2 regions of the Desulfovibrio fairfieldensis genome follow, and region 2 is predicted to be linked to the other one. Evidence: predicted binding sites of a transcription regulator. Region 2 holds the regulator's gene; the other holds the start of a gene.
What was found. The regulator sigma-54, encoded in region 2, starts transcription at its own class of promoters, with help from an activator protein. The targets are predictions, from matches to a motif close to CTGGCACGGNNNNTGCTT.
Positions count from the first base shown of each region.

Region 1: a site for sigma-54 is predicted at 2,565-2,582, ahead of AXF13_RS12235 (VgrG-related protein). Genes of this name have one in related genera too.

Region 1 covers NZ_CP014229.1:2,895,327-2,910,697, forward strand. The annotation lists gene AXF13_RS17165 (hypothetical protein) at 142-279, shown strand; gene AXF13_RS12230 (methyl-accepting chemotaxis protein) at 273-2,414, shown strand; gene AXF13_RS12235 (VgrG-related protein) at 2,643-3,788, shown strand; gene AXF13_RS12240 (glycosyltransferase family 9 protein) at 3,808-5,448, shown strand; gene AXF13_RS12245 (DUF8043 domain-containing protein) at 5,550-6,155, shown strand; gene AXF13_RS12250 (hypothetical protein) at 6,239-6,562, shown strand; partial or broken gene AXF13_RS12255 (IS110 family RNA-guided transposase) at 7,458-8,485, shown strand; gene AXF13_RS12260 (helix-turn-helix domain-containing protein) at 8,914-9,306, shown strand; gene thiE (thiamine phosphate synthase) at 9,432-10,100, opposite strand; gene AXF13_RS12270 (DUF362 domain-containing protein) at 10,112-11,098, opposite strand; gene AXF13_RS12275 (mechanosensitive ion channel family protein) at 11,259-13,886, shown strand; gene AXF13_RS12280 (cupin domain-containing protein) at 13,969-14,319, shown strand; gene AXF13_RS12285 (hypothetical protein) at 14,411-15,229, opposite strand.
Region 2 covers NZ_CP014229.1:1,408,367-1,423,737, forward strand. The annotation lists gene AXF13_RS05955 (CgeB family protein) at 1-989, opposite strand, end outside; gene AXF13_RS05960 (FapA family protein) at 986-2,125, opposite strand; gene AXF13_RS05965 (STAS domain-containing protein) at 2,179-2,532, opposite strand; gene dtd (D-aminoacyl-tRNA deacylase) at 2,917-3,396, opposite strand; gene AXF13_RS05975 (long-chain-fatty-acid--CoA ligase) at 3,396-5,180, opposite strand; gene ispD (2-C-methyl-D-erythritol 4-phosphate cytidylyltransferase) at 5,199-6,443, opposite strand; RNA gene rnpB (RNase P RNA component class A) at 6,462-6,820, opposite strand; gene AXF13_RS05990 (zinc ribbon domain-containing protein) at 6,893-7,669, opposite strand; gene AXF13_RS05995 (Nif3-like dinuclear metal center hexameric protein) at 7,686-8,480, opposite strand; gene AXF13_RS06000 (phosphoribosylformylglycinamidine synthase subunit PurQ) at 8,702-9,511, opposite strand; gene AXF13_RS06005 (CTP synthase) at 9,727-11,370, shown strand; gene rpoN (RNA polymerase factor sigma-54) at 11,613-13,043, shown strand; gene hpf (ribosome hibernation-promoting factor, HPF/YfiA family) at 13,081-13,620, shown strand; gene rapZ (RNase adapter RapZ) at 13,697-14,650, shown strand; gene AXF13_RS06025 (PTS sugar transporter subunit IIA) at 14,685-15,128, shown strand; gene AXF13_RS06030 (PTS sugar transporter subunit IIB) at 15,132-15,371, shown strand, end outside.

The DNA of each region.
Region 1 (15,371 bases), 1.5 Mb from region 2:
AATGGTTTCCGCTGCAACTGCGGGGCCGTTTTGTTCCGACATGTTAAAATTAGTCCTTTTGTCCCTAAGAGAAGAACCTTTTTATCCGTAAAGAAAAGGTAAACCCATCCGGCCATGGCGACCTCCGCGGAGCTTCGGCGTTTGCTCGCGGTCGTGCTGTTCGTCTCATGGATATATATTTTCAATAGTGAGAAGGCGCTATGGAGAGAGAGAGAGAGAGAGAGAGAGAGAGAGAGAGAATTAAAGATCCATAACTATTATAAGGAGATGCCATGTTAGCCTGGTACCGCCATCTGCGCATGACCCCCAAAATTGTTCTTCCCGTTACCATCGTGCTGGTGGTGATCCTGAGTTTCCTCACCTGGCAGATCCAGTCCAAAAGTTCGCAAGCTATCGAAAGCGTCGCAAAAAGAGAATTGTCCGCTCTGGCCGCGCAGAACGGCAACTTCGTCCGCAGCCTCCTGAACATGGCCGTCAACGAGGCCGGCGCTCTGGCCGACAGCCTGGAACAGAGCCTGAAAAAAGGCGTGATTCCTTCGCGGGAAACCCTGATGGCCATGGAAGAAGGCCTGCACCTGGGCAATCCCGAACTCTTCGGCTGCGGCGTCATGTGGGAACCCAACGCCTTTGACGGCAAGGACGAGGCTTACCGGGGCGTGCCGGGCAGCAATGCCGAAGGCCGCTTCCTCTCCTATTCGTCCGCGGGCGCGGCAATCACGGATTTGGGCGATCAGCTTGAAAAATCCTATTATACCGTGCCCAAAAAGACGCTGGCGCCCTATCTTTCCGATCCCTATCCTTTCACGGTCAACGGCAAACCCATTCCCATGTCCACAGCCTCGTATCCGATTATCGTGGACAACGTGTTCCGGGGCACCGTGGTGGTGGACCTCTCTCTGGCCAAGCTGGAAGAGATAATCACCGGCATTGCCGTTTATGACAGCGGCTACGCCGGCCTTATCACCGATCTGGGCCTGGTGGTGGCCCACAAGTCCAAGGACCTGGAAGGAAAAAACCTGTTTGACATCAACAGGTTCAATGATCCCACGGCGGCGGCCAAGGCATTCAAGGCCGGCAAAGCCTACACCGAAGAAGTCAACACCAAGGAAGGCCGGGTCTTCCGTTATTATCAGCCCATTACCATCCGGGGCAGCAGCCAGCACTGGTACCTGGCCGTCATCGCGCCCATGGACGAGGTGCTGGCCCAGGCCAATTCCATCAGCCGGATGACCATCGCCCTGTGCGTCGCCACCCTGGTAGTGCTGTTGGTGGTGATCTTCCTGCTGATCCGCTCTTCCGTGAAACCCATCAACTATCTGGCCAGGACGGCGGAAATCATCGCGGACGGCAATCTGGAACAACCCATTGAGGACGAGCGCTTCGGCGGCGAAGTGAAGATGCTGAGCACCTCCCTGAAAAAGATGATTGCCTCCCTGGTCGAAGGCATCAAAAAGGCCGAGGCCCTTTCGGCTTCCGCCCAGGAGGAATCCCGCAAGGCCCAGGAGGCCATGACCCAGGCCGAGGCCGCGAGCAAGGAAGCGCAGGCCAAAACCCAGACCATGCTGACGGCCGCCGACAAGCTGGAGGAAGTGGGCAACGTGGTTTCCTCGGCATCCAGTGAGCTGTCGGCCCAGATCGAGCAGTCCGACCGGGGCGCGGCGGAATCCGCCCAGCGCCTGTCCGAAGCGGCCACGGCCATGAACGAAATGAACGCCACGGTCCAGGAAGTGGCCAAAAATGCGGGTTCGGCCTCCACGGCCTCCGCCGATACCAAGGAAAAGGCCGAGGCGGGCGCGCAGGTGGTGGCAAAGGCCGTGCGCAGCATCGAGCAGGTCCACCAGATGTCCCTGGAGCTCAAGGGCGACATGACCCAGCTCAATGAGCACGCCCAGGACATCACCAGGATCATGGGCGTGATCTCGGACATCGCGGACCAGACCAACCTCCTGGCCCTGAACGCCGCCATTGAGGCCGCCCGCGCGGGCGAGGCCGGTCGCGGCTTCGCCGTGGTGGCCGACGAGGTGCGCAAGCTGGCCGAAAAGACCATGGCCTCCACCAATGACGTGGGCAATGCCATCAAGGCCATCCAGGAAAGCACGGCCAAGAGCATGACCGGCGTGGACAATGCCGTGGAACGCATCGGCGAGGCCACGGAACTTGCCAGCCAATCCGGCGCGGCCCTGGAGGAAATCGTGGCCACCGTGGAGACCACGGCGGACCAGGTCAATGCCATTGCCACGGCCAGCGAGGAGCAATCCGCCGCCAGCGAGGAGATCAACCAGTCCATCGTCCAGGTCAACGACATGTCCCGCCAGACCGCCGAGGCCATGGCCGAGGCCGCCAGGGCCGTGTCCGACCTGGCCGCCCAGGCCCACGGCCTTACGGAACTGATTGAGGCCATGAAGAAGGGCTAAACGCTTACGGCACCCTGTCTTTTGCGCCCCGCCGGAGTTCTTCCGGCGGGGCTTTTTTCTTTCTTCCGCCCTGTCGGCAATTTGTCGCGCGCCGTCCCGGCCCTGCGGCCCCCCGCCGCGCGAGGCCCGTGCCACGGCATTTGGCGGGCATTGGCACTGTACTTGCTTCGTTCTTTTCGCGCGGCAGGCCCGAAGCCCGTCTTCATTCGCCGCCGCAGGAGGAAGAGCATGTCACAGTCCGCATGGTTGATCCGGCCCCCGACCGAGCAGCAGCAAAATCCGGCTTCCGCCGCGCCCCAGCGCCGCGCCCCGGCCGCCCCGACCACCCCGGCGGGCGGCGGCGTCTCGCCTTTTGCCGCCCTGATGGCCGGCCAGGAAAAAAAGGGCGCGGACAAAAGCGCCCTTGTGGCCGCCCGGCCGGAGGAAACGGGTACCACCCTGCAATTGCGCAATCCCGTCCTGGCCGGACGCTCGCCCAGCGATCTCATACGCGCTCAGACCTTTACCAAGGCCCAGGCCGATCTGCGCCAGACCCAGGCCATGGAAGGGATGATGCAAAGCGTTTCCGGCGGGGATTCGCCCCTGGATCTGGCCCGCAACATGGGCATGGCCCGGCATCTGCGCAGCATGACCAACACCTTTGAAGGCCGTCTGAACGGGCTGAGCGTGGGCGATTTCATCCATACCCGGTCCGGCGCGGGGCGCGGACGGCGCGCTGCGGGCCGGACTCAGGAAAATGACGGGCTGGGCCAGCTTTCCGCCCGCTTCGAATCCGGCGGCGACGGCGTCGCGGCCATCGGCTATGACCGCAACGGCGGCACGTCCTACGGCAAATACCAGATCGCCTCGCGCGTGGGCAGCATGAAAAATTTCCTGGAATTCCTGGACGGCGAGGCGCCGGACATTTCCCAGCGCCTGCGCAAAGCGGGCCCGGCCAACACGGGCAGCCGCCGGGGCGGCATGCCCGACGCCTGGCGCAGCATCGCCAAGGAACAACCGGAGCGCTTTGAAGCCCTTCAGGAAGGCTTCATCCGCGAGAGCCATTACAAACCCGCCGTGGAGGCCATTGCGGAACGCACCGGCCTGGAAGCCGACAAGCTCTCACCGGCCATGCGGGAAGTGATCTGGAGCACCGCCGTGCAGCACGGCCCGGCGGGCGCGGCCCGCATTTTCGACCGGGCCGACGACCTCAGCGGCAAGCCCACGGACCCGGCTTATGAGCGCAAGCTCATCAGCAATGTCTACAAACTGCGCGCCGGGCAGTTCGGCTCCTCCACCGACGAGGTGCAGGCGGCGGTGCATAACCGCTTCCGGCAGGAAAAGACCCTGGCCCTGAACATGCTGGACGGCGGCGGGCGCACCGCCCTGGCCTGAGGCGCGGGGGCGGTACGGCATGAGCGTTGACGTTCTGCTTCTCAACCTGACCCGTTTCGGGGACCTGCTGCAAAGCCAGCCCCTGATTCAGGACCTGCACGACAGCGGCCACCGCGTGGGCCTGGTCTGCCTGGACAATTTTGCCGCCGCCCTGCCTCTGCTGCGCCATGTGGGCGCGGCCTGGCCCCTGCCCGGCGCAAAGCTCATGGCCGCGCTGGACCGCCACTGGCAGACGGCGGCGGCCGCCCTGCTGGATCTGGCCCGGCGCATCCGCGAGGAGGCCCGGCCAAGCCGGGTCGTCAATCTGACGCCCAGCCTGCCGGGCCGCCTGCTGGCAAAACTGCTGGCCCCCTCGCCGGAAGCCGTGCTGGGCTTCGGCCTGGACGCCGAAGGTTTCGGCGTCAACCGCGGCATCTGGTCCTCGTTTCTGAGCGGGGCCACGCTGCGCCGCCTGAACGCGCCCTTTAATCTGGTGGACATGTTCCGCATGGTGGGCGCGCCCCTGTACGCCCCCGGCATTGCCGCGCGTCCGGGGCTCTTCAGCCTGCAAACGCCCCCGGCGGAGGCCCTGGCCCACGCCGACGCCCTGCTGGCCGAGCCCGAAAATCCGCCCGAGGGCGGCCATATCCAAGGATTTGTGGCCCTGCAACTGGGCGCCAGCGAGGCCCGGCGGCAATGGCCCACAGCGTATTTCGCGGCCCTGGGCGACCGGCTCTGGCGCGAGGCGGGCCTCTGCCCGGTGCTGCTGGGCGCGCCCGCCGAAAGCCCGCTGGCTCAGGAATATGCGGCCCGCGCCAGCGCTCCCTTCGTCAATGCCGTGGGACGGACAAACATCCCCCAACTAGCGGCCCTGCTGACCAGAACGCGCCTGCTGGCCACCAACGACACCGGCACCATGCACCTGGCCGCCGGTCTGGGCCTGCCCTGTCTGGCCTTTTTTCTGGCCACGGCCCAGCCCTGGGACACCGGCCCCTATCTGTCCGGCTGCTGCTGCCTGGAACCGGCCCTGCCCTGCCACCCCTGCCCGTATAATCAGGCCTGTCCGCACGACCAGGTCTGCCTGACGCGCATCAACCCGCGCCGCGCGGGCGATCTGATTCTGGCCCGCCTGGAAAGCGGGGACTGGCAGGCGGGCCTGAGCCCGGAACTTTGCCGCGAAGCCCGCGTCTGGCTGACGGAAACCGACGAGTTCGGCTTCGCCCGCGTGCGCAGCCTTTCCGGGCATGAACGCGAGGACCGCAGCCTCTGGCTCAACCGGCAACGCCTGTTCTGGCGTCACATTCTTGACGACCTGGAAAGCACCACGGACGGCGCGACCGCCCGCCCGGCGCGGGCGGAAGCTCGGACGCCGGACGCCCCGCCCTGCTCCCCGGCCTTTGCCGCGCGGGTGGCCCCGGTACTGGACCAGGCCGCGCGCCTGCTGGACATGCTGGCCGAACAGGGACGCCTGACGGGCAAATCGTCCAAGGCGGGCCAACTTTTTCTGCTCAATTGCGAGCGCTTGCAGAATCTTCTGGATGCCTGCCCGCCACTGGCCTCCCTAGGTTATTTCTGGCGCGAGCTGCGTCAGGAGCGCGGCGGCCGCATGGACGAGCTGCTGCGCCTTGTGGATCTGCTGGCCGGGCATCTGCGGCGCTGGGCCGCAAGCATGGCGGTTTGAACCGCAATCCTTTGTAATTCCTGATTTGGCACATGCCTTGCAGTATCAAAGGCACGCAACATATCGGCAAATAATTCCCCGTGGGGAGCAAGGAGGGCTGTATGATTATTGTTGACGGTTGCAAAAGCGATAAGGAAATTTCCAACTTCGCCAACCTGGAAGAAGTACTGACCAATCTTATGGACGACGAAAAAATGGATGACCGGGTGGTCACCGATGTTTTCGTGAATAATGAAAGTTTTTCGGAAATCTACCCCCACCAGGCCGAGGATGTGTCCTGCGACACCATCACCTCGGTGGAGGTGCGCTCTGTGCCCGCCGCCGAACTGGCCGTGGACATGTCGGCTGAAATGGGCAAGGTGGCCCGGATGATGGGCAGCGGCGCGCGCAATGTGGCCCGCCTGTTCCGCGAAGCCTCGGACACCGACGCCCTGGAGCTGTTCCAGGATCTGCTGGACGTGACCCGCGACTTCATGGGCATGCTCGGCGTGCTGCGCGAGCGCTATCTCGGCGGCGCTGATGAGGAATTCACCCGCAAGGCCGAAAAACTGGCTGAGCTGCTTTCCGAAATGAGCGACGTGCTGGAAAACGAAGACTGGATTCTGCTGGCCGACCTGCTGGAATACGAATTCCTGCCCCTGTGCGATGAATGGCAGGAAGTCAGCGGCCATCTGCATGAACAGATGGTCAAACGCGTCGCGCAATAAACGCTGATGTTCAAAAAAATCCGTCCGGAACGGGCCGGGGCTGTACATGCCCGGCCGCCCAGGGGCGGAAAAAAGGAGTGCCCATGAGTCAGGGACTATGCCTGTTAGACGAGGCTTTGGATCTTGCCCGCCAGGAAATGCTGGCGCTGGAGGACGGAGCCTATGACAGGGCAGTGGAACTGGCGGAGCGGCGCAACGAGGTCACCAGCATGGCATGGCATGTGCTGGAATCCGGCAGCACCGACCAGTACCGGAACCGCCTCATCGAACTCACCCGGCTCCAGGAGCATCTGGCCGACCTCGCCGCCAAGGCGCAGGAGGTCATTCGCACAAGCCTGCAACGCTCGCGGCGGGAAAAACAGCGCATGCGGGGCTACCATCAGGCGGTGGGCCAGGCCCTGCAATAAATCGGCACCATGCAACGGGAACAGTGACGCCCCGGCCTCCAGACGGAAGCCGGGGCTTTTCGCGCGGCAACGGCTGACGCAACGCGCCCAAAGTCCCAGGGGCATTCCGCCGGATAAGGTATTCCGGGCCCTGCGGGCACAGTGGCTTTACGCCTCCCGGCGTTTGGGCCGCCTGCGCGGCGCGCGGCAGGGGGCCGGGGACGGCTGTCCCCAGGCCCCCTACAACCCCCTGCCCCTGCTGTACGCCGCAGCGCGTTAGCGCGGCGTCCCACGGGTCTTGCTCGCGGGGCTCGCTGCGCCCCGGAATCGCCGCGCGTCAATTTCCGGGAGCGAAAAACGTTTTGACTCCAGGCCCAGCCGCCAATGGCAATTGCGCGGCGCGGAGGGAGACCGCCTGAGCGTAGCAAAGGAAGCTCCCGCAGCAAAAGCCGCGCTGCCCTCGCAGCTCACGCGGAGGAAAGGGGTTGCGCGCTAGCCGTTGCCGCGCCAGCGGCTTGCTTGAGCCGTTCACGACGAGGTCGTGTTACGGATCAAGACAGCAACGACAGACGGCCCAAACGCCGGGAGGCGTAAAGCCACTGTGCCGCAGGGCCCGGAATACCTCATCCATACGACAAGCCCACTAAAACTAGGCTCTGCCCTCATTATCACTCTGGCTGCGGGCGGGGAACGGATTGCCCCTGCCCGCCCCGCCTTGCTTTATCCCAGGCCTTCGGGCATATTTCCGGCAGGTGCTGATAACACCTTTCCCTAGGCGGACCCGCCGCCGACACACGCGGGGTTGCTCTTGCGCTGCAAGTGCAACCGTCTTTCCGCGTACGCTGATGGGATGGCCCCGCCCGTACAAACGGGCTATGCATAGGTTACTGTAAAACCCTTGCGAGGAGACCATCCCATGAAGAGCGCTACCACCATCGGCATTGATCTGGCAAAGAACAGCTTTTCCCTCTACGGCGTTGACGATAAAGGCAAGACGGTACTCAGCCGTACTTTGACCCGGGCCGGGGTCGTACGCTTTTCGCCAACTTGCCGTCCTGCCTTGTCGGCATGGAAGCGTGCGCATCCTCGGATTATTGGGCCAGAACCATCGAAAGTCTTGGGCACGAAGTCCGCCGCATCCACCCCCAGTATGTGAAAGCCTATCTGCTTGGCGCGAAAAACGACACCAATGATGCGGCTGCTATCTGCGAAGCCGTGCAGCGACCCAACATGCGCTTTGTGCCGCACAAATCCCCGGAGCAGATTGACATCCAATGCATACACAGAACCCGGCAGGGATACATCAAATCGCGCACGGCTTTGGTAAATCAGGCCAGAGGGTTACTGGCCGAGTACGGCATCATCATTCGCCAGGGTATCAGCGCTATCCGAAACCAACTGCCCTTGATTATCGCCGACGAGGAAAACGCCCTTTCGGGCCTTATGCGCCGTAATATAGCTTCACTGTATGAATCCATATGTTTCTTCGACAGCCAGATACTTGAGCAGGATAAGCTGCTCAAGACCGTGGCCAAAGAGAACGAAGCTTGCCAGCAGCTCATGCAGGTGCCGGGTATAGGCATCATGACCGCTACAATTCTGCTGACTGTTGCCGGTGTCGCTTCAAATTTCAAAAACGGCAGGGAATTTGCCGCTTTCTTGGGCCTTGTGCCGCGCCAAAACTCCACAGGCGGCAAGACCAGGCTTTTGAGCATTTCGAAACGGGGCGACTGCTATATCCGAACCCTGTTTATTCACGGCGCGAGGTCGGCGATTACTCGCATTCTCGCCGGACAAACGCCAAAATATCGGCCAAACCCCTGGGTTATAGAACTCATCGCCCGGCGAGGAAGAAACAAGGCCTGTGTGGCTATGGCGAATAAAACAGCGCGGATAGCGTGGAGCATGCTTGCCCAGGGCACTGAATACAGGCATGCCGCATAAAATAGTGTTTGCCATGCCGCATGCATCCCGGCTTCTTTTTGCGTGAGCCGCGCGCATGCGGCCCGCCAAACACTAACGGCATAAAAGCTTTCCCAAGGTTGCCAAGAAAAAGAGATGGAAAAACGGTCGGACCGGCTTTCGGAAAACCTGAACTCCCGACTGGCGCAATGACGCCGATACGCTGTAGAGGAACGAAAGCGCGTATACCCCATCAGGGCGCTGCCAACACAGGCTGACGCCGAATATATGTTTGCATCCGACAAAAAAACCATATCTTTTTTCTTGACTTCAGGGCGGGGCCATATATGTCGGGAGTGCGGTGAATACAACACCTCCTCGTGGGGGAATAAACCCGCTGTCCTAGGGCAGTTATCAGCTCCCGGCAATTGCTTTTCGGCAATCGCCAACCAGCTACGCCGGAGAGCGCCATGTCTGAAACGCCCGCCCCATATGGCTTCCCGCCACAAAGAGATTTTGCCTCGCAATACCGCCGCGTTTTTGAGGCCGCCGCGTGCAAGACGCGGGCGGAACTGGCTGTTGCCCTGGGCATCCGGCTATCGGCCGTTTCCGACGCCGAGCGGCGCAAGGCCGTGCCGTCCGATTGGCTCATAACGCTTTTTGAGAAAAAACGGATCAATCCTGAATGGGTACGCACGGGACTGGGCGGCAGAATGGCGTGGACCACGGACGAAATCGGCGTCAGCCCCGCTTCCGCCGCCGTCACAAGCAGACCGGCGACGGAATGCACGACTGAAGACCTGATGGCGGAAATTATGCGCCGCGCGTTGAAAAGCGTCGGCCAGGGCCTGTTGACACTATAGAATTTTTGTTCGCCCGCAAGGAAGATAAGCCTGTTTTGAGGGAGTGTACTCTTTTGGTACTCGACCGAAAAAGCAGGTGAAATCTGACGTAGCGAGCGGGCAAAAAGGCATAGTGTCAACAGGCCCTAGCGGGCCGCCGGTGCGCCGTCCGGGCCGAGCCCTTCCCGCATGGCCCGGCGCACCGCTTCCACCTTGGCGTGGATGTCCTGCGCGCCCACCAGTTCCGAGACCAGGGCGCAGCAGCGCGCGCCGTGGCGGGCCACGTCCGCGATATTGTGTTCCTTGATGCCGCCGATGGCCACAAAAGGCAGCTCAATGTTGCGCGCCACCCACTCCAGATACTCGAAGCCCACCGGGTCCACCACATCTTCCTTGGTCTGGGTGGCGAAGATGGGCCCCACCCCGATGTAGTCCGCGCCCGCGTTCACGGCGGCCACGGCCTGCTCCGGCGTATGGGTGGACAGGCCGATGAGCATGTCCGGCCCCACCAGGCGGCGCACCTCGGGCACGGGCAGGTCTTCCTGGCCGATGTGCACGCCGTCGGCCCCCACCAGCATGGCGATGTCGATGTGATCGTTGACGATGAAGCAGGCCCCGGCCCTTTCGGTCAGGCGGCGCAGCAGGCGGCATTCCTCAAGCATCTTACCGGCTTTGAGCTTTTTTTCCCGGTATTGCAGAATGCGCACCCCGGATTCCAGCAGGGCTCCGGCCACCACGGCCAGGGGACGGCCCAGGGAAAGGCGCGAATCGGTCAGGGCGTAGAGGTCGGTCCGACCGGGCAGAATGGCGGGCATGGCGGTCTCCTTCAGGGTTTGCACGCCGCCCAGAGGCGGCGGATACAGCTTTTCACAAAGCGTGCCGGGTGAAATGAGGTATGGGCCAGTTCGCGCGGCAGTTCAAAGCCGCGCGCGTCGAAATCTCCAGGCCGCAGCAACGGGTATTCCGCGCGCCAACCGGCTGTGGCGCAGCCTTCGGCCTTGCGCCGTTCCAAGGCCGCGCCCAGAGGCGTCCGGCCGGGCTCCAGGCCCAGCACGGCGCAGAGGGCTTCGTCCAGGGCCACGGCGGACGGGCTCGCGCCGATGAGCCCCAGGGCGAAGGGTCGCCCCCGGCTGGGGCCGGTGACGTGCATGGCCCGCACGCCGTCGGCCAGCGCGGCCACCGGCGGCAGGGCCGCCCAGAGCGCGGCCAGGCAATCCGCGAAATAGTCGGGGTCGCGCCCTTCGCAGGTGTGGACCAGGGCTTTGCGCAGGCCGCTGACGCAGCCGAAACAGTTTTTCACCGCCAGGGTCAGCAGCATCTGGCTGTGGGCCTTGACCCTGGGCACGGAGAGAATCAGGTCGCACTCCAGGGCCCGCCGGGCCACCATGAAGCGGGCGCCGCGCCCTTCAGGAGCTTCCGGCAGGGGCAGGCGCACGGGCACGGGCCGGTCCAGGCCGCGCACCTTGAGCTTCAGGGGCCGCAGGGCCGCTTCCAGGCCGATCTTGCGGGCCACGGCATCGGCGCGGCCGAAACCCGGCGAATCGGCCACCTCCACCCTGGCCCCCCGCTCCAACAGCCAGGCGCAGGCAGCGGCCGTCACTTCGGGAGCGGCGCAGGCCAGGGGCCGGGCAGTGAGCAGATTGGGCTTGACCAGCACGCGCAGGCCCACACCCACGCGCGGCCCGGCGCTCTCCAGGGCCTGGAACACGGCCTGCCGGAGACGCGGCGCGGCATAGTCCGGACAGGCCAGCAGAGCCACGGGCAGACCGCGCTCCACAGGGAGGCGGGACGCGGCAAACGGGATGTCGGTCATGCGGCGACTATGCCGTCAGGGGCCCGATTTGTAAAGACAATCGTCCAGCCGCACAGCTCCGGCCGCCCTCCCGCCGCCGGGGGCGCTCTTTTCAAGCCGCCCCTCTTGGCGTAGAAACAGACAACCGCGTGAAGCGCGGGCCATAAGGATATAATACACTATGCGCCATTATTGTTTTTTGCTCATACTTTCGTTCTGTCTGCTGGCTCTGCCTGCACTGCCCGGCCTGCCGAATCCGGTCGTGGGCCCGGCCCTGGGGGCCGCGCCCCAGGCCGAAAAAAAGGACAAGGCTGACAAGGCAGCCAAAGCCGAGGACGCGGGCAAGGATAAAGCCGCCGACGCCGCGCCGGACCAGAAAGCCGAGGACGCCAAGGCCGAGGAAAAGCCCCTGCTCCCGGAGCACGACCCATGGGAAATGGTTTGGGCCGGCCAGCAGGACAGGCTTAATCAAATCAAGCAAATCGCCTCCAAGCTCAGCGACGGTTTCGCCGATGAGGCGGCCCATCTCACGGAAAAGGCCCAGCCCTTCGAAGAAGAGGCCCGCCGCCTGCTGGTGTTGACCAATACTTTCAAGAACTGGCCCAATCCCATGGAGGCCGTGAGCCGCCGCATCACGGTCACGGTCAACCAGGTAAACCAGGTGCTGGAGCCCATCCTGCTGGCCCGCTCCGAGGCCCAGGGTCTGCTGGAGCAGGTCAATTACATGGCCGACAGCCTGCCCGAGGATTTGCACGACGGGCGGCTAAGCCAGGAAATGCGGAGCTACATTCAGGACATCGGCCAGGCCCGGCTGCGCCTCACCGCCGTGCTGGCGCAGTATAATTCGGCCCTGGCCCCCTCCCTGGCCCTGATCAAGCGCCTGGAGCAAACCCGGAAGGACATCAGCGCCCAACTGCCCGCGCTCTGGAAAGATTATTATCTGCAAAGCCCGGTGCCCTACTTCAGCCCCGAGGCCTGGGCCAATTTCGGCCAACAGATGATTTATTCCTACCAGGGCATGATGCTGCGCCTGCCCGTGGAGATGCCGGTCACCGTCAATCAGTGGAGCGCGGCGGCCCTGCGCTTCATCATCTGCCTGCTGTTCACCGGCGCGATCAGCCTGCTGTTCTACCGCCGCTGGATCAACCAGAATTCCAATCCCGTCAGCCGCCACATTTTCCGGGTCAGCCTGCCCTGGCTCTGCCTGGGGCTCTCCCTGCTGGGCAGTTCCCTGTCCGCCACGGGCGAATTTTACCGGCTCTTCCTGGCGCTGGGCAATCTTTCCATCATTCTGGGCCAGGTTTTCCTGGCCTGGGACCTGCGCCTGCTGAAATACCCGGACGTGGAACAACAGCCCGCGCCCTTCCGGCGGCTGATGCCCCTGACCCTCTGCGCCTACGCCCTGCTTTATCTGCCGCTGACCAAGCCGCTGGTCCTGATGATCTGGATGAGTCTGGTCGTGGCCTCCCTGTTCTGGCGGCGGCGTTGGGCCAAGGGCAACTACGGCTCCCTGCAACTGGAATCCAGCGTGCTGGACGGAGACTCCATCGTGCTCTGGCTCTGCCTGCTGCTGGCTATCTCCGGCCTGCATATCTACAGCATGGCCCTCTACCTGCTCTTTGTCTCCTGCTCCCTGGCTCTTGAACTCAGCCTGGGCGGCATGGCTCTGATCAGCAACATCAACGAGCATCTTCCCAAGGAAGGCGCGCGCGCCGCCCTGGCCCGCCTGCTGGTGGCCCTGGCCGCGCCCGTGGTGCTGGTGGTGGCCGTGGTGGGCGTGCTGCTCTGGGTGGGCACTCTGCCCGGCGGCATGTACCTGCTGAGCGAATACGTGCTCAAGGGCGTGAACGTGGGGGCCACCCAGTTCAACATCATTCAGATCCTGCTGATCATCAGCGTGTTCTACCTCACGCGCACGGCCGTGGCCATGGGCTCGCGCTTTCTGGCCAAACTGCCCAAGCAGGGCTTGCAGATTGACTCGACCCTGATTCCGCCCATGCAAACGGCCTTCAGCTACGCGGTCTGGGCCATCTTCGGCCTGTTTGTGCTGCGGGCTCTGGGCATGGAACTGAGCAATCTGGCCATGGTGGCCGGCGGTCTTTCCGTGGGCATCGGCTTCGGCATGCAGACCATTGTGAACAACTTCCTCTCCGGTCTGATCCTGATCTTCAGCCGCACGCTCCAGGCCGGGGACGTGGTGGAAGTGGGAGGCACCACGGGCCGGGTACGCAAAATCAGCGTACGCGCCACTATGGTGGAAACGTTCGACAACGCCCTCATCTACGTGCCCAACTCCGAATTCGTGGCCAGCCGCCTGATCAACTGGACGCGCAACAGCCGCACTGTACGGCGCGAAATTACGGTGGGCGTGGCCTACGGCTCGGATACGGCTCTGGTCATGAAGCTGTTGCTGGCCATAGCCAACGGGCACGAAAACGTGCTCAAGTACCCCACGCCCACGGTCACCTTCAATGATTTCGGGGCCAGTACCCTGGATTTCGTGCTGCGCTTCTGGGTCAAGGACTATGACGTGGGCGTGTCCACTTCCTCGGACATGCGCCTGGAAATCGAAAAACAGTTCCGCCAGCACCGTATTGAGGTGGCCTTCCCGCAGCTGGACGTGCACATCAAGGACATGCCGCCGCGCTTCAGGGCCCCGCAGGCCCCGGCCCGCGTCCGTGCGGCACGGCCCGCGCGGCGGCCGCGCCGCCGTCCGGCCACAGCCGCGCCCGCCGGGGAAAATGCCGCCGGAACAAGCGTGCAAACGGAAAAAGAAACCAAGGAAAAGGGCGTGCCGCAGACCGCCTGACGCATTTCGACCCTGTCGGCATCTTGGATGTCAACGTGCTCCGAGGGCTGTCCCCCACCCGCAACCGGCAAAGGAGGCTGTAATGATCCGCCGCGCCCAGGAACGTGAAACGTGTGACAAGACCATGTTCGGCGGGCCGGGTATGGCCCATTTCACCAAGCTCCTGAACGAAACGGAATTCGAGGGCAAAGGACGGCTGTACAACCACGTCCTGCTCCGTCCCGGCGACGCCGTGGGCAAGCACCGCCACAACGGCGACTTTGAGGTTTTTTTCATCCTCAAGGGCGAAGGCCTTTATGACGACAACGGGTGCGAAACCACGGTCAGGGCCGGGGATGTGACCGTCTGCCGCCACGACGAGGAGCACGCCCTGCTTAACAACGGCCCGGACGACCTGGAAATGATCGCCCTGATTCTCTATTCCGAAAAATGACAGCCACAACTGAAAAGGGGGCGGCCTTGAGCCGCCCCCTCCATTTCCCGGCAAGGCCTTGCAGCACGGTCAACTTTCAAAATTAAATCGCTCAAGCGCTTCCGGCCTTCTTCTTTTTCCGGTTGACCACCCAGCCGATGACCCCGCCGATCAGGCCGCCGATCAGCGCGGCCAACACCAGCTTGCCCGCAAAGGAATCCAGGTACGACGCCCAGGGCACGCTGTGGTCGATGTTCAGCTCCTTGAGGATTTCCTGGGCATGGGCTTTGGCCTCGCCCAGTTGCTCGGCCACGTTCTCGGCCGGGTTGAGAATCTGGTACTGGTTGACGATGACCAGCTTCCCCTGAGCCAGCAGATAGCTGGAAATCACGGCCTGCTTGTCCACTTCCCGCTGCCCGCCCGCGCGGCTTACCTGGTCCATGACCGCCATGAAGGAAAGGCTGGTGTCGCTGCTGTCGAAAACGCCCAGCGTGTCAATGTCGCCGATGCTCATGCTGCCGTCGCCGGTTTTGCCCAGTACGCTGTTGATCTTCTTTTTAAGCGTTGTCTTCAACTGCTCCTGCGCCTTGGTGATGCCTTTTTTCACCTCGGCGAAATCCTTTATGCTCAGATTTTTGTCCGCAAGCGGCCGCAACGTGGAAATGATGAAATATTTTTCCAGGCGCTGCCCGTTGGGGTCCACGAATTTTTTGTGGCTTTCCTCGTCCACGTAAAGCGCCAGGACCCGCATGGTCTTGGGCGAAATCTCGGCCAGGAATTTGCGCACGCTGAGATAGGGCTCCTTGTCGCCTGGCAGATAGCCTTGCGGCACAGTGTAACTGATGCTCTCGCCCCCGATGGACAGGCTTGCCGCGTGCGCGGTCCCGGCCAGCAACAGGCAGACGGCGCAGGCGAACAGAATTTTCTTCATGACGGTTTTTTCCTTTTCCGGTAATAAGGGCACGCGTGAGTCACTCTCCGCCGTTGGGCAACGGCACGGCTTCGCACACTGAACCCGCCGCGTTACGGCGCGGCCCGTTCGTCTTTCAACACGCGCCCGGCGGGATGTTCCG
Region 2 (15,371 bases):
GGAACCGCCGCGCGGCTCGGGTGGAAGCGATCCGGGTCCGTCCCCAAGGGCAGATAAAAAACGTGCTCAAAGCCTGTGCGGCGCAGACTTTCGATATTGTCCGCGTCCCAGGTGAACAAAGCCGTCCAGGGACTGACACAACGCGAGTAGAGGTGGATGATCAGGTGGGGATTATCCACGAACCAGGAGGCCAGCGGCAGTTGCAGCCGGGCCAGCAGGTCCATGAGCACTCCCTCCACGTCCACACCCATATGGTTGAGCGTGATGCAGCAGTCGGGCTTGAACGAAACCACGGCCTCCAGCAACTGCTGGACAAAATCCTCGCGGGCCAGAGTGTCGTCCTTGAGGGTGATCAGCTTATAGGCGAGACCCAGCTTGCGGCAGGCCCCTTCCAGTTCGCCCATCAGGAAATATTTGCTGGTCAGCAGGAGCACGCGCGGCGCGGCCTCGCGGAAACGGGGGTGTACCGCGCGACTCCAGAAGTCAAAACGGGCGCTGGCGGCGAGTTTTTCGCGCAGCTCGCCGTAATAGGCGCGGTCCAGACGCAGGTAAAAAGGCAGGGCCAAGGGCAGCAGGCGTTTGCCGTTGTGGCGCGTCTGCCAGTGGGTCAATTCGTTGAGCGCCGCTTGGGGGTCAGACACAGCCACCAGAAGCACGCGCTGCCGCAGATCTACAGGCAAAGAGGCCAACACGCCGGTCAGCTCTTGCAAACTATTTTCTTTTTCCACCACGGCGATGGGGCCGTCGTGCTCTTCAAGCAAAAGATGAAGGGCGTGTCCCAAACCCGCGCCCAGCAACACAGGTAGGGCGTCCCGGCACTGTTCCGGTGAAAGGCTGCTGACCACGGATTTCTCCCGCTCCGCGCCGCCGGGGCCGAGCATGGCGAAAGAGCGGCCATCCACATGGGCCAATATGTCGACCGGGACGTCGCCGGGGCATTGGCCGTCCGCGAAAACCGCCTCAAAGAGCGGAGCGCGGTGACGGGTCATTTTCCCTTGCCCTTGTCGGCCGGAGGCAGGGGCTCCACAATAATATCGTCGTAACAGAGCCGGAAGAGCACGTTTTCATAAGGCCGCTCCACCAGCATGAAGGCCCGGCCCACGGAGATTTCCACACCGGGATAGACCTTTCCCGGTACCATCAGGCGGCAGTTCTGCATGTAGTTTTCGTCCAGGTAGAGCTTTGACCAGAGCTCGGTACGCTGCTTCATGATCCGTTCGCGCTGCTCGACGAGCCGGGCCAGTTTGCGGCTGGCCTCATTGGCGTCGGGCGGCAGATGTCCGGCCACGGCCTTGAGGTGGGTGATGGACTGGGACAGGCCGGAAATAATCTTGTCGATTTTTTCCAGCTGGCGAATGCTCAGTGGATCGTACCCCAGATATATCTTGGTGGAAATGGCCGCCTTGTTGCCCAGCTGTCTGCCCACATAGACGCTGCCGTAGGCGTTGATGGTGCTGCCGTAGACCTGTTCGCGCACCACCATGTTGGCCCCGGCGTAAACCGTGCTGTACAGGCAGTATTTTTCGACAACCATGTTGCCGCGGGCGCGCGCTTCGATCTTTTCCAGAAAGGGCGTGAGCAGTTTGTCCCCCGCGTCCAGAAGGCAATGCTGGCCCGCGCCGCCGCGCGCGCCGCCGTCCACCATCAGATCACGGCGGGCACGCGCCACGCCGCCCTCCACCATGCCCATGATCCGGAGATTGTTGGCCTGCACGGAAAAACCGGAACGTACCGAACCGTGCACGGCCATGTCTCCCACAAAGAAAATGTTGCCCGTGCGGAAGCTGACGTCCTGACGTACATTGAGCAGACGCTTGACCGTGATTTTCCCGTTGTTGTAAAAAACGTAGCCGTTGGAGGTTGAGAGCAGATAGTTGGGATAGGCCGGGTCCACCCGGGTATTGGCTCCACCGGGGAGCACAGGCCTGGAAAGCACAAAGCGCGGATCCGGTTCCGCCCCAGCCTGCTCCAGAGGGATGACCTCGGCCAGAAGCTGCCCGGCAATGACATTCTGCACGTAGCCCAGACTGTAGAGGTCTGAGCTCTCGCCGTCTTCGCCGATGCCGGGTTTCGGGCGCAGATAGTCAAAGTCCGGGTTGAAATAATGTCGAAGATAGTATTGCACCTTGCACCATCCGTCTGGGCTGAAAAAACTGCCGCTACCGGCGGCGCGAAACGCTATTCCGCCGCGTCCGGAACGTACCCTTTAAGCTCTTCCTCACTTTCATACGTGGGGAAAAAACCTTCTACTTCAGCGTCTTTCAAAAGTTGTGCCACATGCGGCGCGGGACAGAGCAAAATCAGCCTGCGCCCCCGCCCCTGAAGTTTGGTGCTGATGCTCACAAGGACGCCCAGTCCGGCATTGTCCATTTGTCCCGCCCGGCTGAGATCCACCACCACCTGGGCGATGTCCGGTGCCGCTATGTGGTTTTCCATCTGCTGATTGAACTCGACCACGTCAGCCAGAAGTATATCGCCGGTCAGGCGCAGGATAATGATCTTATTATATAACTCCGCTTGCAGATCAAACATGACCGAGCCTCCGAAGCATTTTCTCATCGGGGATGGTGTGTTCCCAATGTGGCGGCGCTGCCTTTATTTCACGGATAGCGACGACAAAAGACGTAAAAACCACGTCGTTACGCTCAGTCGTCATATTTAGAACTCACAACGCCAACGCGGCTGAAGCAAAGTGCATTTTTCCCGGATTGCAGACACGAATGCTTGCTTCGCGACCGCAGGGCATTTGCATTATTACCGGCAAAAAGTTCTGCGCAGCGTGGCAAGGTTGGAAATCTTGAAATGCTGCCGACGGCAACGCGAACTGATGTCATCCGCGCCGGAAGTCGACGCCGACCCGCATTCCCGGGTGGACGGGGAGCACGTCAGCTTGGAATCGGGTCCGACGTGCCGCCGTTATGAAAAAAGCCGGGTGGAATCCAGCCAAATGGTCACAGGCCCCCAGTTGCAGAGGCGCACTTCCATTTCGGCTCCAAATATACCTGAAGATACGCTTCCGTGACATGCTTCGTCAACATGCCTGACAAAACGTTCGAACATCGCGGCGGCCCAGGCCGGGTCGCCGGCGTCAGTAAAGGAAGGCCGACGGCCTTTGCGGCAATCGGCATACAGGGTGAACTGGGGCACCAGCAACACCTGGCCGCTGAAGTCCTGAAGGGAGCAGTGGAACTTGTGAGCCGCGTCGCCCTGGCCCGGGAAAATGCGCAGATCCAGAAGCTTGCGGGCCATGCCCGCAAAGGCCGGACTTTGGTGAAAGTCCGGCCCGTCATCCCGGCCAAAACCCACCAAGGCCAGCAGCCCCTGGCCGATGGCGGCCACAACGCGGTCGTCCACGCTGACCGAGGCCTCGCGAACCCGTTGGGCCACTATGCGCATCAGGTCCCCTCCCTCGGCGTACGTTCGGTCGGAACCTCCCGGCGTGGAGACGCGTCGGCGGAGGCCGCGTTTTTCTGGCCCGCCTGCCGGTTTTTCCTGCGGCCGGCTTTGCGCTCTTCCTCTTCACGCAACGCCCGGCGCAAGACCTTGCCCACAATGGTTTTGGGCAATTCCTCGCGGAACTCCACCAGGCGCGGCACCTTATAGGAAGCCAGTTTGCTGCGGCACCAGGCAATGATCTCGGATTTGTTCAGGCTTTCGCCGGGACAGGGCACCACATAGGCCTTGAGCACTTCCCCGCGCACATCGTCGCTGATGCCCACCGTGACGGCTTCCATGATTTTGGGGTGCTCCAGCAATACCTCATCCACTTCACGCGGATAGACATTGTAACCGCCCACAATGACCATGTCTTTCTTGCGGTCCACAATATAAAAATAACCGTCCTCATCCATGGTCGCCAAGTCGCCGGTATAAAGCCAGCCGTTGCGCAGGGCGCTGGCCGTTTCGTCGGGTCGCCGCCAATAGCCGCTCATGACCTGGGGGCCCTGGATGACCAGTTCCCCCATCTTGCCGGGGGGCAAGGTCAGGGAGCCGCCTTCCATATCCACAATGCGGGCGTCCGTGCCGGGCAAGGGCATGCCGATGGAATTTTCTTTCTGGCCCTGGCGGCCCAGGGGATTGATATGGGTGATGGGCGAGGCCTCGGTCAGGCCGTAGCCTTCCAGAATGGCGGCGCCGGTAGCCTCCTGGAAGCGGCGGAAAATTTCACGCGGCAACGGGGCCGAGCCGGAAACGCAGATCCGGATGCTGTGCAGATTATAACGGGCCAGATCCTTCTGCTGCAAGAGCGAAATATAGACGGACGGCGCGCCCGGAAAAATCGTGGGCTTGTGGCGGGCGATGATGCGCAGCACGTCCTGCGGCACATAGCGCGGCAGGGGCAGGGTGGTGGCGGCAAGGGCCACGGGGATGATCAGGCCGGTGGTCAGGCCGTAGACATGAAAGAAGGGCAGCAGGGAAATAAAAATATGGTGCTCTTTGGCCGAGACGTGGATGATGTCCAGCACCTGCCGGCAGTTGGTGCCCAGATTGGCATGGGTCAGGGTGACGCCCTTGGGCAGACCGGTGGTGCCCCCGGTATACTGGAGCATGACCGGGTCGTGCAGCGTGTCCGCAATGGGCTCCGTATGGCGCTGCGCGCCTTTGCAAAAGCTCTTCCACTCAAAGACATGCTTGCCGTCGTAGGGGATGGGCTCCTTGGGATTCCGGGCCTGCTTGAAGCGGTACAGCCAGTTGAGAGGAAAGGAAAGGGCGTCGCCCACGCCGGTAATGATGAAATTGCGCAGCGGCAGGCGGTCGCGCAACGCGGCCACGCGCGGCCAGAGCAGATCCAGCAGGATCATATGTTCCGCCCCGGAATCCTGCATGTTTTCCCGCAGTTCCTTTTCCATGTAGAGCGGATTGGTCATGACCACCACGGCCCCGGCCTTGATGGCTCCCCAGAAGGCGATCATGGTCTGGGGCAGATTGGGCAGCATGATGGCCACCCGCTGACCCGGTTCCACGCCCATGCGCCGCAGAGCCCCGGCAAAGAGTTCCGCCCGTTCGAGCAAGCTTTTATAGGTAATGCGCGTGTTCTGGAAGATCAGTGCGTTACGATGGGGATAGGCCGCGGCGGCCTCGTCCAGCAGGGAATAAAGGGGCTTGTCCCAGATCTCCACGGTACGGGGCACGAAATCCTCATAATGGGCGAACCAGGGCCGATACAACTCAGTGTTCATGGCGCATCCTTATGGAGATCAGAGATCGGGGGATGGAACAGCCTGTGCGGAAAAGGACGGCGTGCCGTCGGCCAGCGCGCTGACCACGGCATAGGCCTTGATGCCCTCGGACCGCCCGGTAAAGCCCAGGCCTTCCTCGGTGGTAGCCTTGAGGTTGACCCGCGCCGTGTCCAGGCCCAGCAGCCGGGCCACATTCTTGCGTATTTCTTCACGGAAGGGCGACAGGCGGGGCGTCTGGGCCACGATGGTCAAATCCACATGGCTGAGCTCAAGCCCTGCGCCGCGCAGCATTTCCAGAACCTGATCCAGCAACACGGCTGAAGAAATGCCCTCATAGCGGGCCTGGCTGTCGGGGAAGTGCTGGCCTATGTCGCCCAGGGCCGCGCAGCCCAGCAGGGCGTCCATGAGCGCGTGCAGCAGCACGTCGCCGTCGGAATGAGCCACAACTTCCGGGCCGCCGGGAATGAGCACGCCGCCCAGCTTCAACGGGCGCCCCGGACCGTAACGATGCACGTCGTAGCCCATGCCCGCGCAGGGGCGGGGCATAGCCTGTTCTCCGGCCAGCAGGGAAAGATCTTCGGGATGGGTGATTTTCACGTTGGCAGCCTCACCGGGCACAATAAGCACTTCGTGGCCCTGAACTTCCATCAGCGCGGCGTCGTCGGTGACGGCCAGGCCCGCATCCAAGGCATGTTGGTGGGCCTGACGCAGCAAGGTCAGGTTAAATCCCTGGGGTGTCTGCACCGCCGCCAGCCGGGCGCGCGGCAGGGTAGCCGCAACACGCCCGTCGTCCACCATTTTGATAGTGTCAGTGACGGGCAGACCGGGAACGACCGCGGGCGCGCCCCGGCGCAGGGCCTCACAAACGCGGCGTACCAGGGCCGGGCTCAGAAAGGGGCGGGCCGCGTCATGCACCAGCACGTACCGCGTCCGATGCGGCAGGACCGCCAGACCCAGGCGCACGGAATCCTGGCGCAACGCGCCGCCGGCCGCCGCCAGCCAAGGCAGGCCGAGATCCTCTCGCGCGTAAAGGGCATGCAAGCGCTCTTCCTCGGCGGTACGCCGGTCAGGGGGGAAAACAAAAACAATACCGGCCACCACGGCGCTGCGGCTCATGGCGCGCGCCGCGTGCCAATACAGCGGGACGTCCCGCCAGCATAAAAACTGTTTGGGACAGCCGCCGACAACGGCCGCCAGACGGCTGCCGCTCCCGGCGGCCAGGATCAGGCCCCAGGGTTTTTCCGGCTGGGAATTTTCAGGCATGGCAAGCCTCTGACAACAAGCGGGAGCCGGACGATAAGCCGGGTTCTGTCATGCGACAAGCCGCATGTGACCGTCATTCCTCTAGGAGCGCGATTGCCCGCGCCCTCAAGCAACCTACCCGGAAGGCATGGGCCGGGCCGGCCGCCTTCCCTATTTGGTCTTGCTCCAGACGGGGTATGCCGAGCATGCCGCGTCACCGCGGCATCTGGTGGGCTCTTGCCCCACCGTTTCACCCTTACCGCGCAAAGCACGGCGGTTTGCTTTCTGTGGCGCTGTCCGAGGGTCGCCCCTCCTGGGTGTTACCCAGCGTCCTGCCCTGTGGAGCCCGGACTTTCCTCTCCGGGCCAATGGCCCGCAGCGACGGTCTGTCCGGCTCCCGCTTGTTTGCGGCCGGAGATTTTTACGGACGCTTTACCGGCCGGAGGCAAAGCGTCCCAATAAGGCTCAAGCTAATCCGTCAGGGGTACAGGCTTGGGAGCCGCAACAGCCTCTTCCGGCAGGCTGAAATGCTCGCACCAGAAAATCAGGCGCTGGCAGTTGGGGCAGCTCAGAATCTGCTGGCCGCGCTGCAACTCAATGAAGGACTGCGGGGGCACCGCGATATTGCAGCCGGAGCAGATGCCGTCCGTCACAGCCACAATGACCGGATGTTCCAGACGCACGCGAATGAACTCATAGCGCATGAACACGGGCTGGGGAATGGCCTTGCTGACCTGAGCACGCTTCTGGTTCAGAGAATCCAGATTGATTCCGGCTTTCTTCAGCTTTTCTTCCAGACCTTCACGTTTGACTTCCAGCTCGGCTTTAAGGGCGGAGTAATCCCGATCAATTTCGGCCAGCGTGTCGTTCTGCAACTGCAATTCTTCCATGAGGGTCATCTTTTCTTCCTCACGGGAGCGGTTGATTTTCTCCATGCTGTCCATTTCACGCATCATGGCGTGATATTCGCGGGTATTGCCCACCTGCATGAGCTTGTTTTTGCTCTTTTTGATCCTGGCGGAATCGTCGTCAATCTCCAGGGACAGGCGTTTCTGCTGTTCCTGGAGATGCGCCAGCTTGTCCAGGACGCGATTGCGCTGAGCCTCGGCGGCCTCAAAGCGTTGCTCCAGATCCTCAAGCTCGCGGGGCGCGCTTTCCAGCTCCTGCTTGACAGCGAAGATGGCGTCATCCACCTTCTGCAATTCCACTAACTGCTTTATCTGATCCAAGTAAACGGCACTGCTCATATATTCCTCCTGGGAGTCATGGCAAAAGGACGGGGCGCAACGGTGAAACCGAAGGCACGAAAACGACGTTCAGGCCACTGAGGCGTTGCGCCAGCAAGCCGCTCATGCGGCGCATCATTTCTTCCTCCAGGCTGTGGTGCCCCACATCCAGCAGGCAGATTTCAGCCTCCAGCGCCGTATGGTATTTGACGTCGCCGGTAATGAAAAGCTGGGCGCCTGCCGCGCGCGCTTCCCGCAGAAGGGAAGAACCGGAACCGGTGCAGTAAGCCAGGCGCGAGATGCTTTCCGGTACGGGGCCGCAGACCGTGGCCGTGGAGAGATCAATGTGCCGGGCCAGAGCGGATGTGATTTGCGCAAGGCTCAAGGGCGCGGGCAGATCACCGGCCAAACCGAAGCCCAGCGGCAGGGGAGCCGCAGCCAGCGGCGGGGCCGTGGCTTCCAACACCGCCAGGTTGCCGAGTTCCAGCTCGCGCGCCAGCCAGCCCGCCGGACCGTCGGCGTTGACGTCCAGCGAGGTGTGGGCGGCATAGAGCGGCACATCCGCAGCGAGCAACAGGCACAGAACTTCATGGTAGGCGTCCAGACGCCGGGGCAGGGCGGGCTTGAGCGCCAGGGGGTGGTGGCTCAAAATGCACTGCGCCCCCCGTTCCAGCGCCTGACGCACCGAGGCGGGCGTGGGGTCCAGGCAGACGGCCAGCATGTCGGCTTCACTTCTGTGCGCTGCTACCTGCAGGCCCGAGATATCCCAGGGGGCGGCGGCGTCCAGAGGCGCGATTTTTTCAATGGCGCTAAATATTTCAATGAGTTGCATTGATATTGCCCTCAATAAAAAAGGCACTTTCTTGCACTTGAACAGAGAAAGCGCCTTAAAAAATCATCCGGCGTAAAAAAAGAAAGCGGGAATGTGCGGCAAACGTGTACACACCTTGTCTGACGCGCGCGGCTCTGAGCGAACCACGCGGCTGTTGCACGATGTTGCGGTTAATCTTGATATTCTGTCCGTATAAGTCGGCTTTGTCAAGGCCGGGCCAGCTACTGGCCGCGCAGATAGCGCACGGCATTGACGAACAGCAGGGTGCCCGGCGGGTCCAGTTCGCCCCTGGTCCAGGCGGGATGATTGGTCACATGGTGAAAGGCTTCGGGATGCGGCATGAGGCCCAGCACGCGTCCTGTGGGGTCGGTGAGTCCGGCAATGGCCAGCGGCGAGCCGTTGGGGTTATAAGGATACTCCTGCGTGGGCTTGCCGCTTTCCGGGTCGGCATATTGGAGAGCGATGAGCTGTTCGGCCGCAATACGACGCAGACATTCCTCGTCACGGGGAATGAGCTTGCCTTCGCCGTGGCGCACGGGCATGGCCAGCAGGGGCAGGCCTTTGGTGAACACGCAGGGGCTGTCGGAATTGGGCAGCAGATGCACCCAGCGGTCCTCGAAGCGGGCGGAATCGTTGTGCCCCAAGGATGCCTGGCGCTCGAAGCGGACGCCGCCCAGCGCGGGCAGCACGCCCAGTTTGACCAGCAGCTGGAAGCCGTTACAGATGCCGAGGATCAGCTTGCCCTGGTCCAGAAATTCCCGCAGGCTTTGCAGCAGCGGCGTGCCTTGGGCGTCTTTCAAATAGCGCCAGCGCATGGCCGCGGTCTGGGCCGCGCCCAGATCGTCGCCGTCCAGAAAGCCGCCGGGGAAAATCAGAAAATGGTAGCCCGCAAGGCATACGTTGCCCGCCACCAGATCGGAGAAATGCACCACGTCGGCCCTGTCGGAACCGGCCAAGCGGGCCGTGTGCGCGGTTTCCAGATGGGAATTGGTACCGTAGCCGGTGATGACCAGAGTATTGACTGTAGCCATGCGGGAGGAGCCTCCTTAGGAGCAGCCTGAAATACGCCCGGCCCGGAGCGGGGTAGGGCCGCGCGTCCAACCACACGGCGGGACGCATGCTGAAAAAGGGAAAATTACATTACTTGCCTTATCAGACTTAGTCAATGCTAGCCAAAAAAATCAATTGGGTGTATCAGCATGCGGTTACGCGGAACCGTGCATTCAAGCAAAACAGGTGGGAGGCCATGAAAACCAAATTTATTTTTGTGACGGGCGGGGTTTTGTCTTCACTGGGCAAAGGCTTGGCGGCCGCTTCGCTGGGCGCGCTTTTACAGACGCGCGGCCTGTCGGTGACCATTCAGAAGCTGGATCCTTATATTAATGTGGATCCGGGCACCATGAACCCCTTCCAGCACGGCGAAGTTTTCGTGACCGACGACGGGGCCGAGACCGACCTTGATCTGGGCCACTACGAGCGTTACCTCAACGTGCCCATGTCGCGCAAAAACAACACCACCTCGGGCTCCATCTACAATCACGTCATTGCCAAAGAGCGGCGCGGCGACTATCTGGGCGCCACCGTGCAGGTGATCCCGCACATCACCGACGAGATCAAGCATACCGTGCTTTCCCTGGCCGAGGGCGAGGGCGCGCCGGACGTGGCTATCATAGAAATCGGCGGCACGGTGGGCGACATTGAGGGCCTTCCTTTCCTGGAGGCGATCCGCCAGTTGCGTTCGGAACTGGGGCGCGACAACTGCCTGAACATTCACCTGACCCTGGTGCCCTATCTGCGTTGCGCCGGTGAACACAAAACCAAGCCTACCCAGCACAGCGTCAAGGAGCTGCTTTCCATCGGCATCCAGCCGGACATCATCCTCTGCCGCTGCGAACAGAGCATCCCCCAGGAAATGCGCAAAAAGATCGCCCTGTTCTGCAATGTGGACCAGGACGCGGTCTTTTCCTCCGTGGACGTGGACAACATTTATGAAGTGCCCCTCAAGTTCTACGAGGAAGGTTTTGACCAGAAAGTCGCCATCATGCTGCGCCTGCCCGCGCGCAACGCCCACCTGGAATCCTGGGAAAAGCTGGTTCACGACAGCGCCAATCCCCAGGGCAAGGTGACCATTGCCATTGTGGGCAAGTATGTTGACCTGAAAGAAGCCTACAAGAGCCTGCACGAAGCCCTGATCCACGGCGGCGTGGCCAACCGGGTGGCTGTGGAGTTGCGCTACGTCAACTCCGAAAATGTGACCGAACACAACGCGGCTTCAGTGTTCAAGGGCTGTGACGGCATTCTGGTGCCCGGCGGCTTCGGTTACCGCGGCGTGGAGGGCAAGATCGCGGCTATCCGCTACGCCCGCGAAAAACACGTGCCCTTCTTCGGTATCTGTCTGGGCATGCAATGCGCTGTCATTGAATTTGCCCGCCATGTGGCCGGTCTGGACGACGCCAATTCCGAGGAGTTCAATCCCCTGTCCGACCACAAGGTTATTTACCTGATGACCGAATGGTTCGACTTCCGCACCAAAAATGTGGAAAAACGCGACGCCAGCAGTGATAAGGGGGGCACCATGCGTCTGGGTTCCTATCCCTGCAAGGTATTGCCCGGCACCAAGGCCCACGAAGCCTACAAAAAGGATATGGTGGACGAACGGCATCGCCATCGCTATGAGTTCAACAATGCCTTTAAGGAAATTCTGGGCCAGAAGGGCATGGCCTTCAGCGGCACGGCGCCGGACGACTCTCTGGTGGAAATTATGGAGCTGCCCGACCATCCTTGGTTCCTGGGCTGTCAGTTCCATCCCGAGTTCAAATCCCGCCCCATGGAAGCCCATCCTTTGTTCCGCGAATTCATCAAGGCGGCCAAAAAGCAATCCAAAGCCTGAGCGCCGTTTTGTCGCTTGGCTTGTGATGTCTGAAAGGGGAGGCCTGAGGCCTCCCCTTTGCCGTAACTGAGACTTGGTTCCCTGCGGTTTCCGTAGGGGCGCGCCGCCCGGCGCAAGCCTTGCGGCCTTTCCCTTTTTGTTCGCAGCTTCCGTCTATTGCATAATTTTTCAGCATATGGCACAATTTTTGTAAATGAGAACTCCGTTCAGACATTGTAGCTTATCAGCCTAAAAGAGCAGACATGGCACTGGAACTTCGTCAGCAATTGAAATTGGCTCAGCAACTGGTCATGACGCCGCAGTTACAGCAGGCCATCAAGCTGCTTCAGCTCTCGCGCGTGGAACTGCTGGAAACCGTGCAGCAGGAGATGCTGGACAATCCTTTTCTTGAGGAGCTCTCGGGTGATGAGTCTTCTTCGGATCAGGCCGCCCAGACAGAGCGCCGGGAGGCCGTTGAAGAAGAGGTCTACGACAAGGAACTCGCCAAGGATGCCTCGTGGGAGGACTATCTCGGCGAGTTCGCCAGCACTCCGCGCCAAGTACAGCCGCGTGACTTTGAAGCGGCTGAAGAAATTTCTCCTCTGGAAGCCCGTTATGCCGCCAAGCCCACATTGGAAGGGCATCTGCTCTGGCAGCTGCGCCTTTCCATGCTGACCGAGGCGCAAAAGGAAATCGGCGAGGTCATCATCGGCAATCTGGCTTCCTCCGGCTATTTGCAGGCCACCTTGGAAGAAATCGCGGAGATGACCACATCCACGCCCGACGAGGTGCGGGCGGTACTGGAAAGAGTGCAGCTTTTTGATCCCATAGGGGTGGCCGCGCGCGACGCGCGCGAGTGTCTGCTGATCCAGCTGAAAAGTCTGAACTATGACCGGGATCCCATTCTTCTCGATCTGGTCCAGTCTCACCTGGAAGATCTGGAGGCCAAGCGCTACAAGCCTCTGCTGCGCAAGTTCAAGCTGGATATGGAGGAACTCAAGGAATATCTGAACATCATCCAGAGCCTTGATCCACTGCCCGGCGCCAGTTTCGGCGGCGGCGAACCCACCTATGTGAGCCCGGACGTCTTTGTGTACAAGATGGGCGATGAATTCGTCATTCTGCTCAATGAAGACGGTTTGCCGCAGTTGCAGCTTTCCTCGCTCTGCCAGATGAATATGGGATCTTCCTCGGATAAGGAAAAGGAATACTGTACGGAAAAAATGCGCTCGGCCTCCTGGCTGATCAAGAGCCTGTATCAACGCCAGCGTACGCTGTACAAGGTGGTGGAGAGCATTGTGCGCCACCAGCAGCCGTTTTTTGAAAGCGGCGTCACCAAACTGGCTCCGCTGATTCTAAAAGACATTGCCGACGATATCAGCATGCACGAATCAACCGTAAGCCGGATCACTACCAACAAATACGTGGCGACGCCCCACGGGATTTTTGAGCTGAAGTTCTTCTTTAACAGCGGCCTTGAGCTGGACGACGGCAGCCAGGTCGGCTCGGAAAGCGTTAAGGCGCTGATCAAGAAGTTCATAGCCGATGAAGACTCCAAGGCCCCCTTGAGTGACGAACGCATCGGAGAAATGCTCAAGGAGCGCCTGAAAGTGAATATTGCCCGGCGTACGGTGGCCAAGTACCGCACGGCGCTGGACATTCCCTCGTCGTCACGGCGTAAGGAGCACTTCTGATCTCACAGCGGTGCTTTGCAATCCCAAGGAGGAACGCATGAATATCTCTTTCGCCTTCAAGAATTTTGAGGCCTCCGATCATTTGAAGAAGTATGCCCGCCGCCGCATGGAAAAGTTGGGGCGGTTTTATGGCAAGTCCGCGGGTCTGGAAGTAAGCGTCGTGCTGACGGTGGATAAATTCCGCCATCGTTGCGAAGTGACCGTTTCCGGCGAGGGCCTGCATATCAACGCCACCGAGCAGACCTCCGATATGTACGCGGCTATCGACCTTGTGACCGACAAGGTGGAAGCCCAGATCAAGCGTCAGGTGTCCCGCGTCAAGGAACAGCGCCGTAAGGCCCGCAATGCCGATGTGGACGTCTTTACCTACAATCTGGAAGCCCAGCCCGAGGAAAGTCAGACCGTGGTGGGCACGGACCGCTTCGCGCCAAAGCCGCTGCACCTGGATGAGGCGCTGATGCAACTGGATTCCATCGGCAGCGAATTTCTGGTCTTTCTCAATGCCGAAAGCAATCGCGTCAATGTGGTTTACCGACGGCGCACTACAGGCTACGCCCTGATTGATCCCGTGTTGTAGCCGTTCCGCCATACTTTTTCCGCCGGGCCTGTCTTCGCACGAAGATCGGCCCGGTGGTTCCCAGTGAAGTATACGTATGAGCACGTCACAGCAGCCCCCCTGCCGCAGTCCGTCCGATCCGGATTCATCTGCTGACACGCCCAAAGTCGCCCATGATCGCCCTGTGCAGGTCTGTATTGTCACCGGTCTTTCCGGCGCGGGCAAAAGTACGGCCGTGCAGGTTTTTGAAGATCTGCGCTATTTCGCCGTGGACGGTCTGCCCGCAAGTCTGGCCCCGGAAATGGCCGCTATGATGGAACGCCCTTCCATGAGTCATTTCATGGGCATTGCCTTGGGCATGGATATGCGTCAGAGCAATTTCCCGGATGAAATCAACGACGCATTGAGCGTTATGGCCGCCAAGGGTATCCGTCCGCTTTTGCTGTTTCTGGAGGCTGACGCGCAGGAGCTCATGCGCCGCTACGCCACCACCCGCCGCCCGCATCCGCTGGAGCGGGAGGGCATGGGCCTTGAAGCCGCCCTGGCCGCCGAACGCAACCGCCTGCGCCCTTTGCGGGAAATGGCCGACTTGGTTATCGACACTTCGCGTTTTTCCATCCATGACCTGCGGCGTTCCATTCAAAAGCGTTGGAGCGGCAACAAGGACAAATTGCGGGCTATCCGCGTCAATGTGATTTCCTTTGGCTTCAAGTACGGCGTGCCCCGAGAAGCCGACACGGTTTTTGATCTGCGCTTTCTGCCCAACCCGTATTTTGTGGAAGAGCTGCGTCCCCTTTGCGGCAAGGACAAGGCCGTGGCCGATTATGTTTTCGCCTCGCCCAGCGCGGTGGAATTCCGCAAGAAACTGCTGGACCTGCTTTTTTTCATGTTGCCCCTGATGGAGGCCGAAGGCCGCTACCGGATTACCATCGCCGTGGGCTGCACCGGCGGGCGGCACCGCTCGGTGGCCATGGCCGAAGAATTGTCACAGGCGCTTCGCCAGGCGGACTACCCGACCTCTCTGGAGCACCGGCACCTTGAACTTGGCTGAAAAAGCTGGCAGATTGTGAACCGTGAGGAATGCCATGACGGATGAAAGCAAGACGACACAAGTCGGGATCATTGTGGTCTCCCATGCGGACTACGGTTCTGCCATGCTGCGTACGGCCGAATTTATTTTGGGACCGCTGAGCGATTGCAGTTCCATCAGCGTTGACGTGGCGCATGAAGTTTCTGAAACAGTGCGCCGTTTGGACGACGCGGCCCAACGCCTGGATAAGGGCGCGGGCGTTATTATTCTTACGGATATGTTCGGCGGCACCCCCACCAACCTGGCCCTTTCCCTGTTGGGCAGCCATAAGGTGGAAGTGGTGACCGGCGTCAATCTGCCCATGCTTCTGAAGGTGTTCACGTCCCGCGACAAAGAGCTGAACGAACTGGCCCGCATCGCCGGTGAAGCCGGGGCCAAAGGTATTGTGGTGGCCGGCAGCATGTTGCGGAACAAGGCCCGTGACAAAACGGGCGACTGAGCAATGTGGTTTCGTGTGGACAATCGCCTGGTACACGGGCAGGTGATCGAGGCATGGCTGCCATATACCGGCGCCAAACATCTGGTAGTGGCCAATGACGAACTGGCTACGGATCTATTACGCCGGCAGATTGTGGAGCTGGCCATACCCCAGCGCGTAATCACTCATTTTATCCCGGTGCGCGAACTGGCTGCCACACTGGATGCCTGCGGAGACGACAGCTTCGTGCTTTTCGCCAACTGC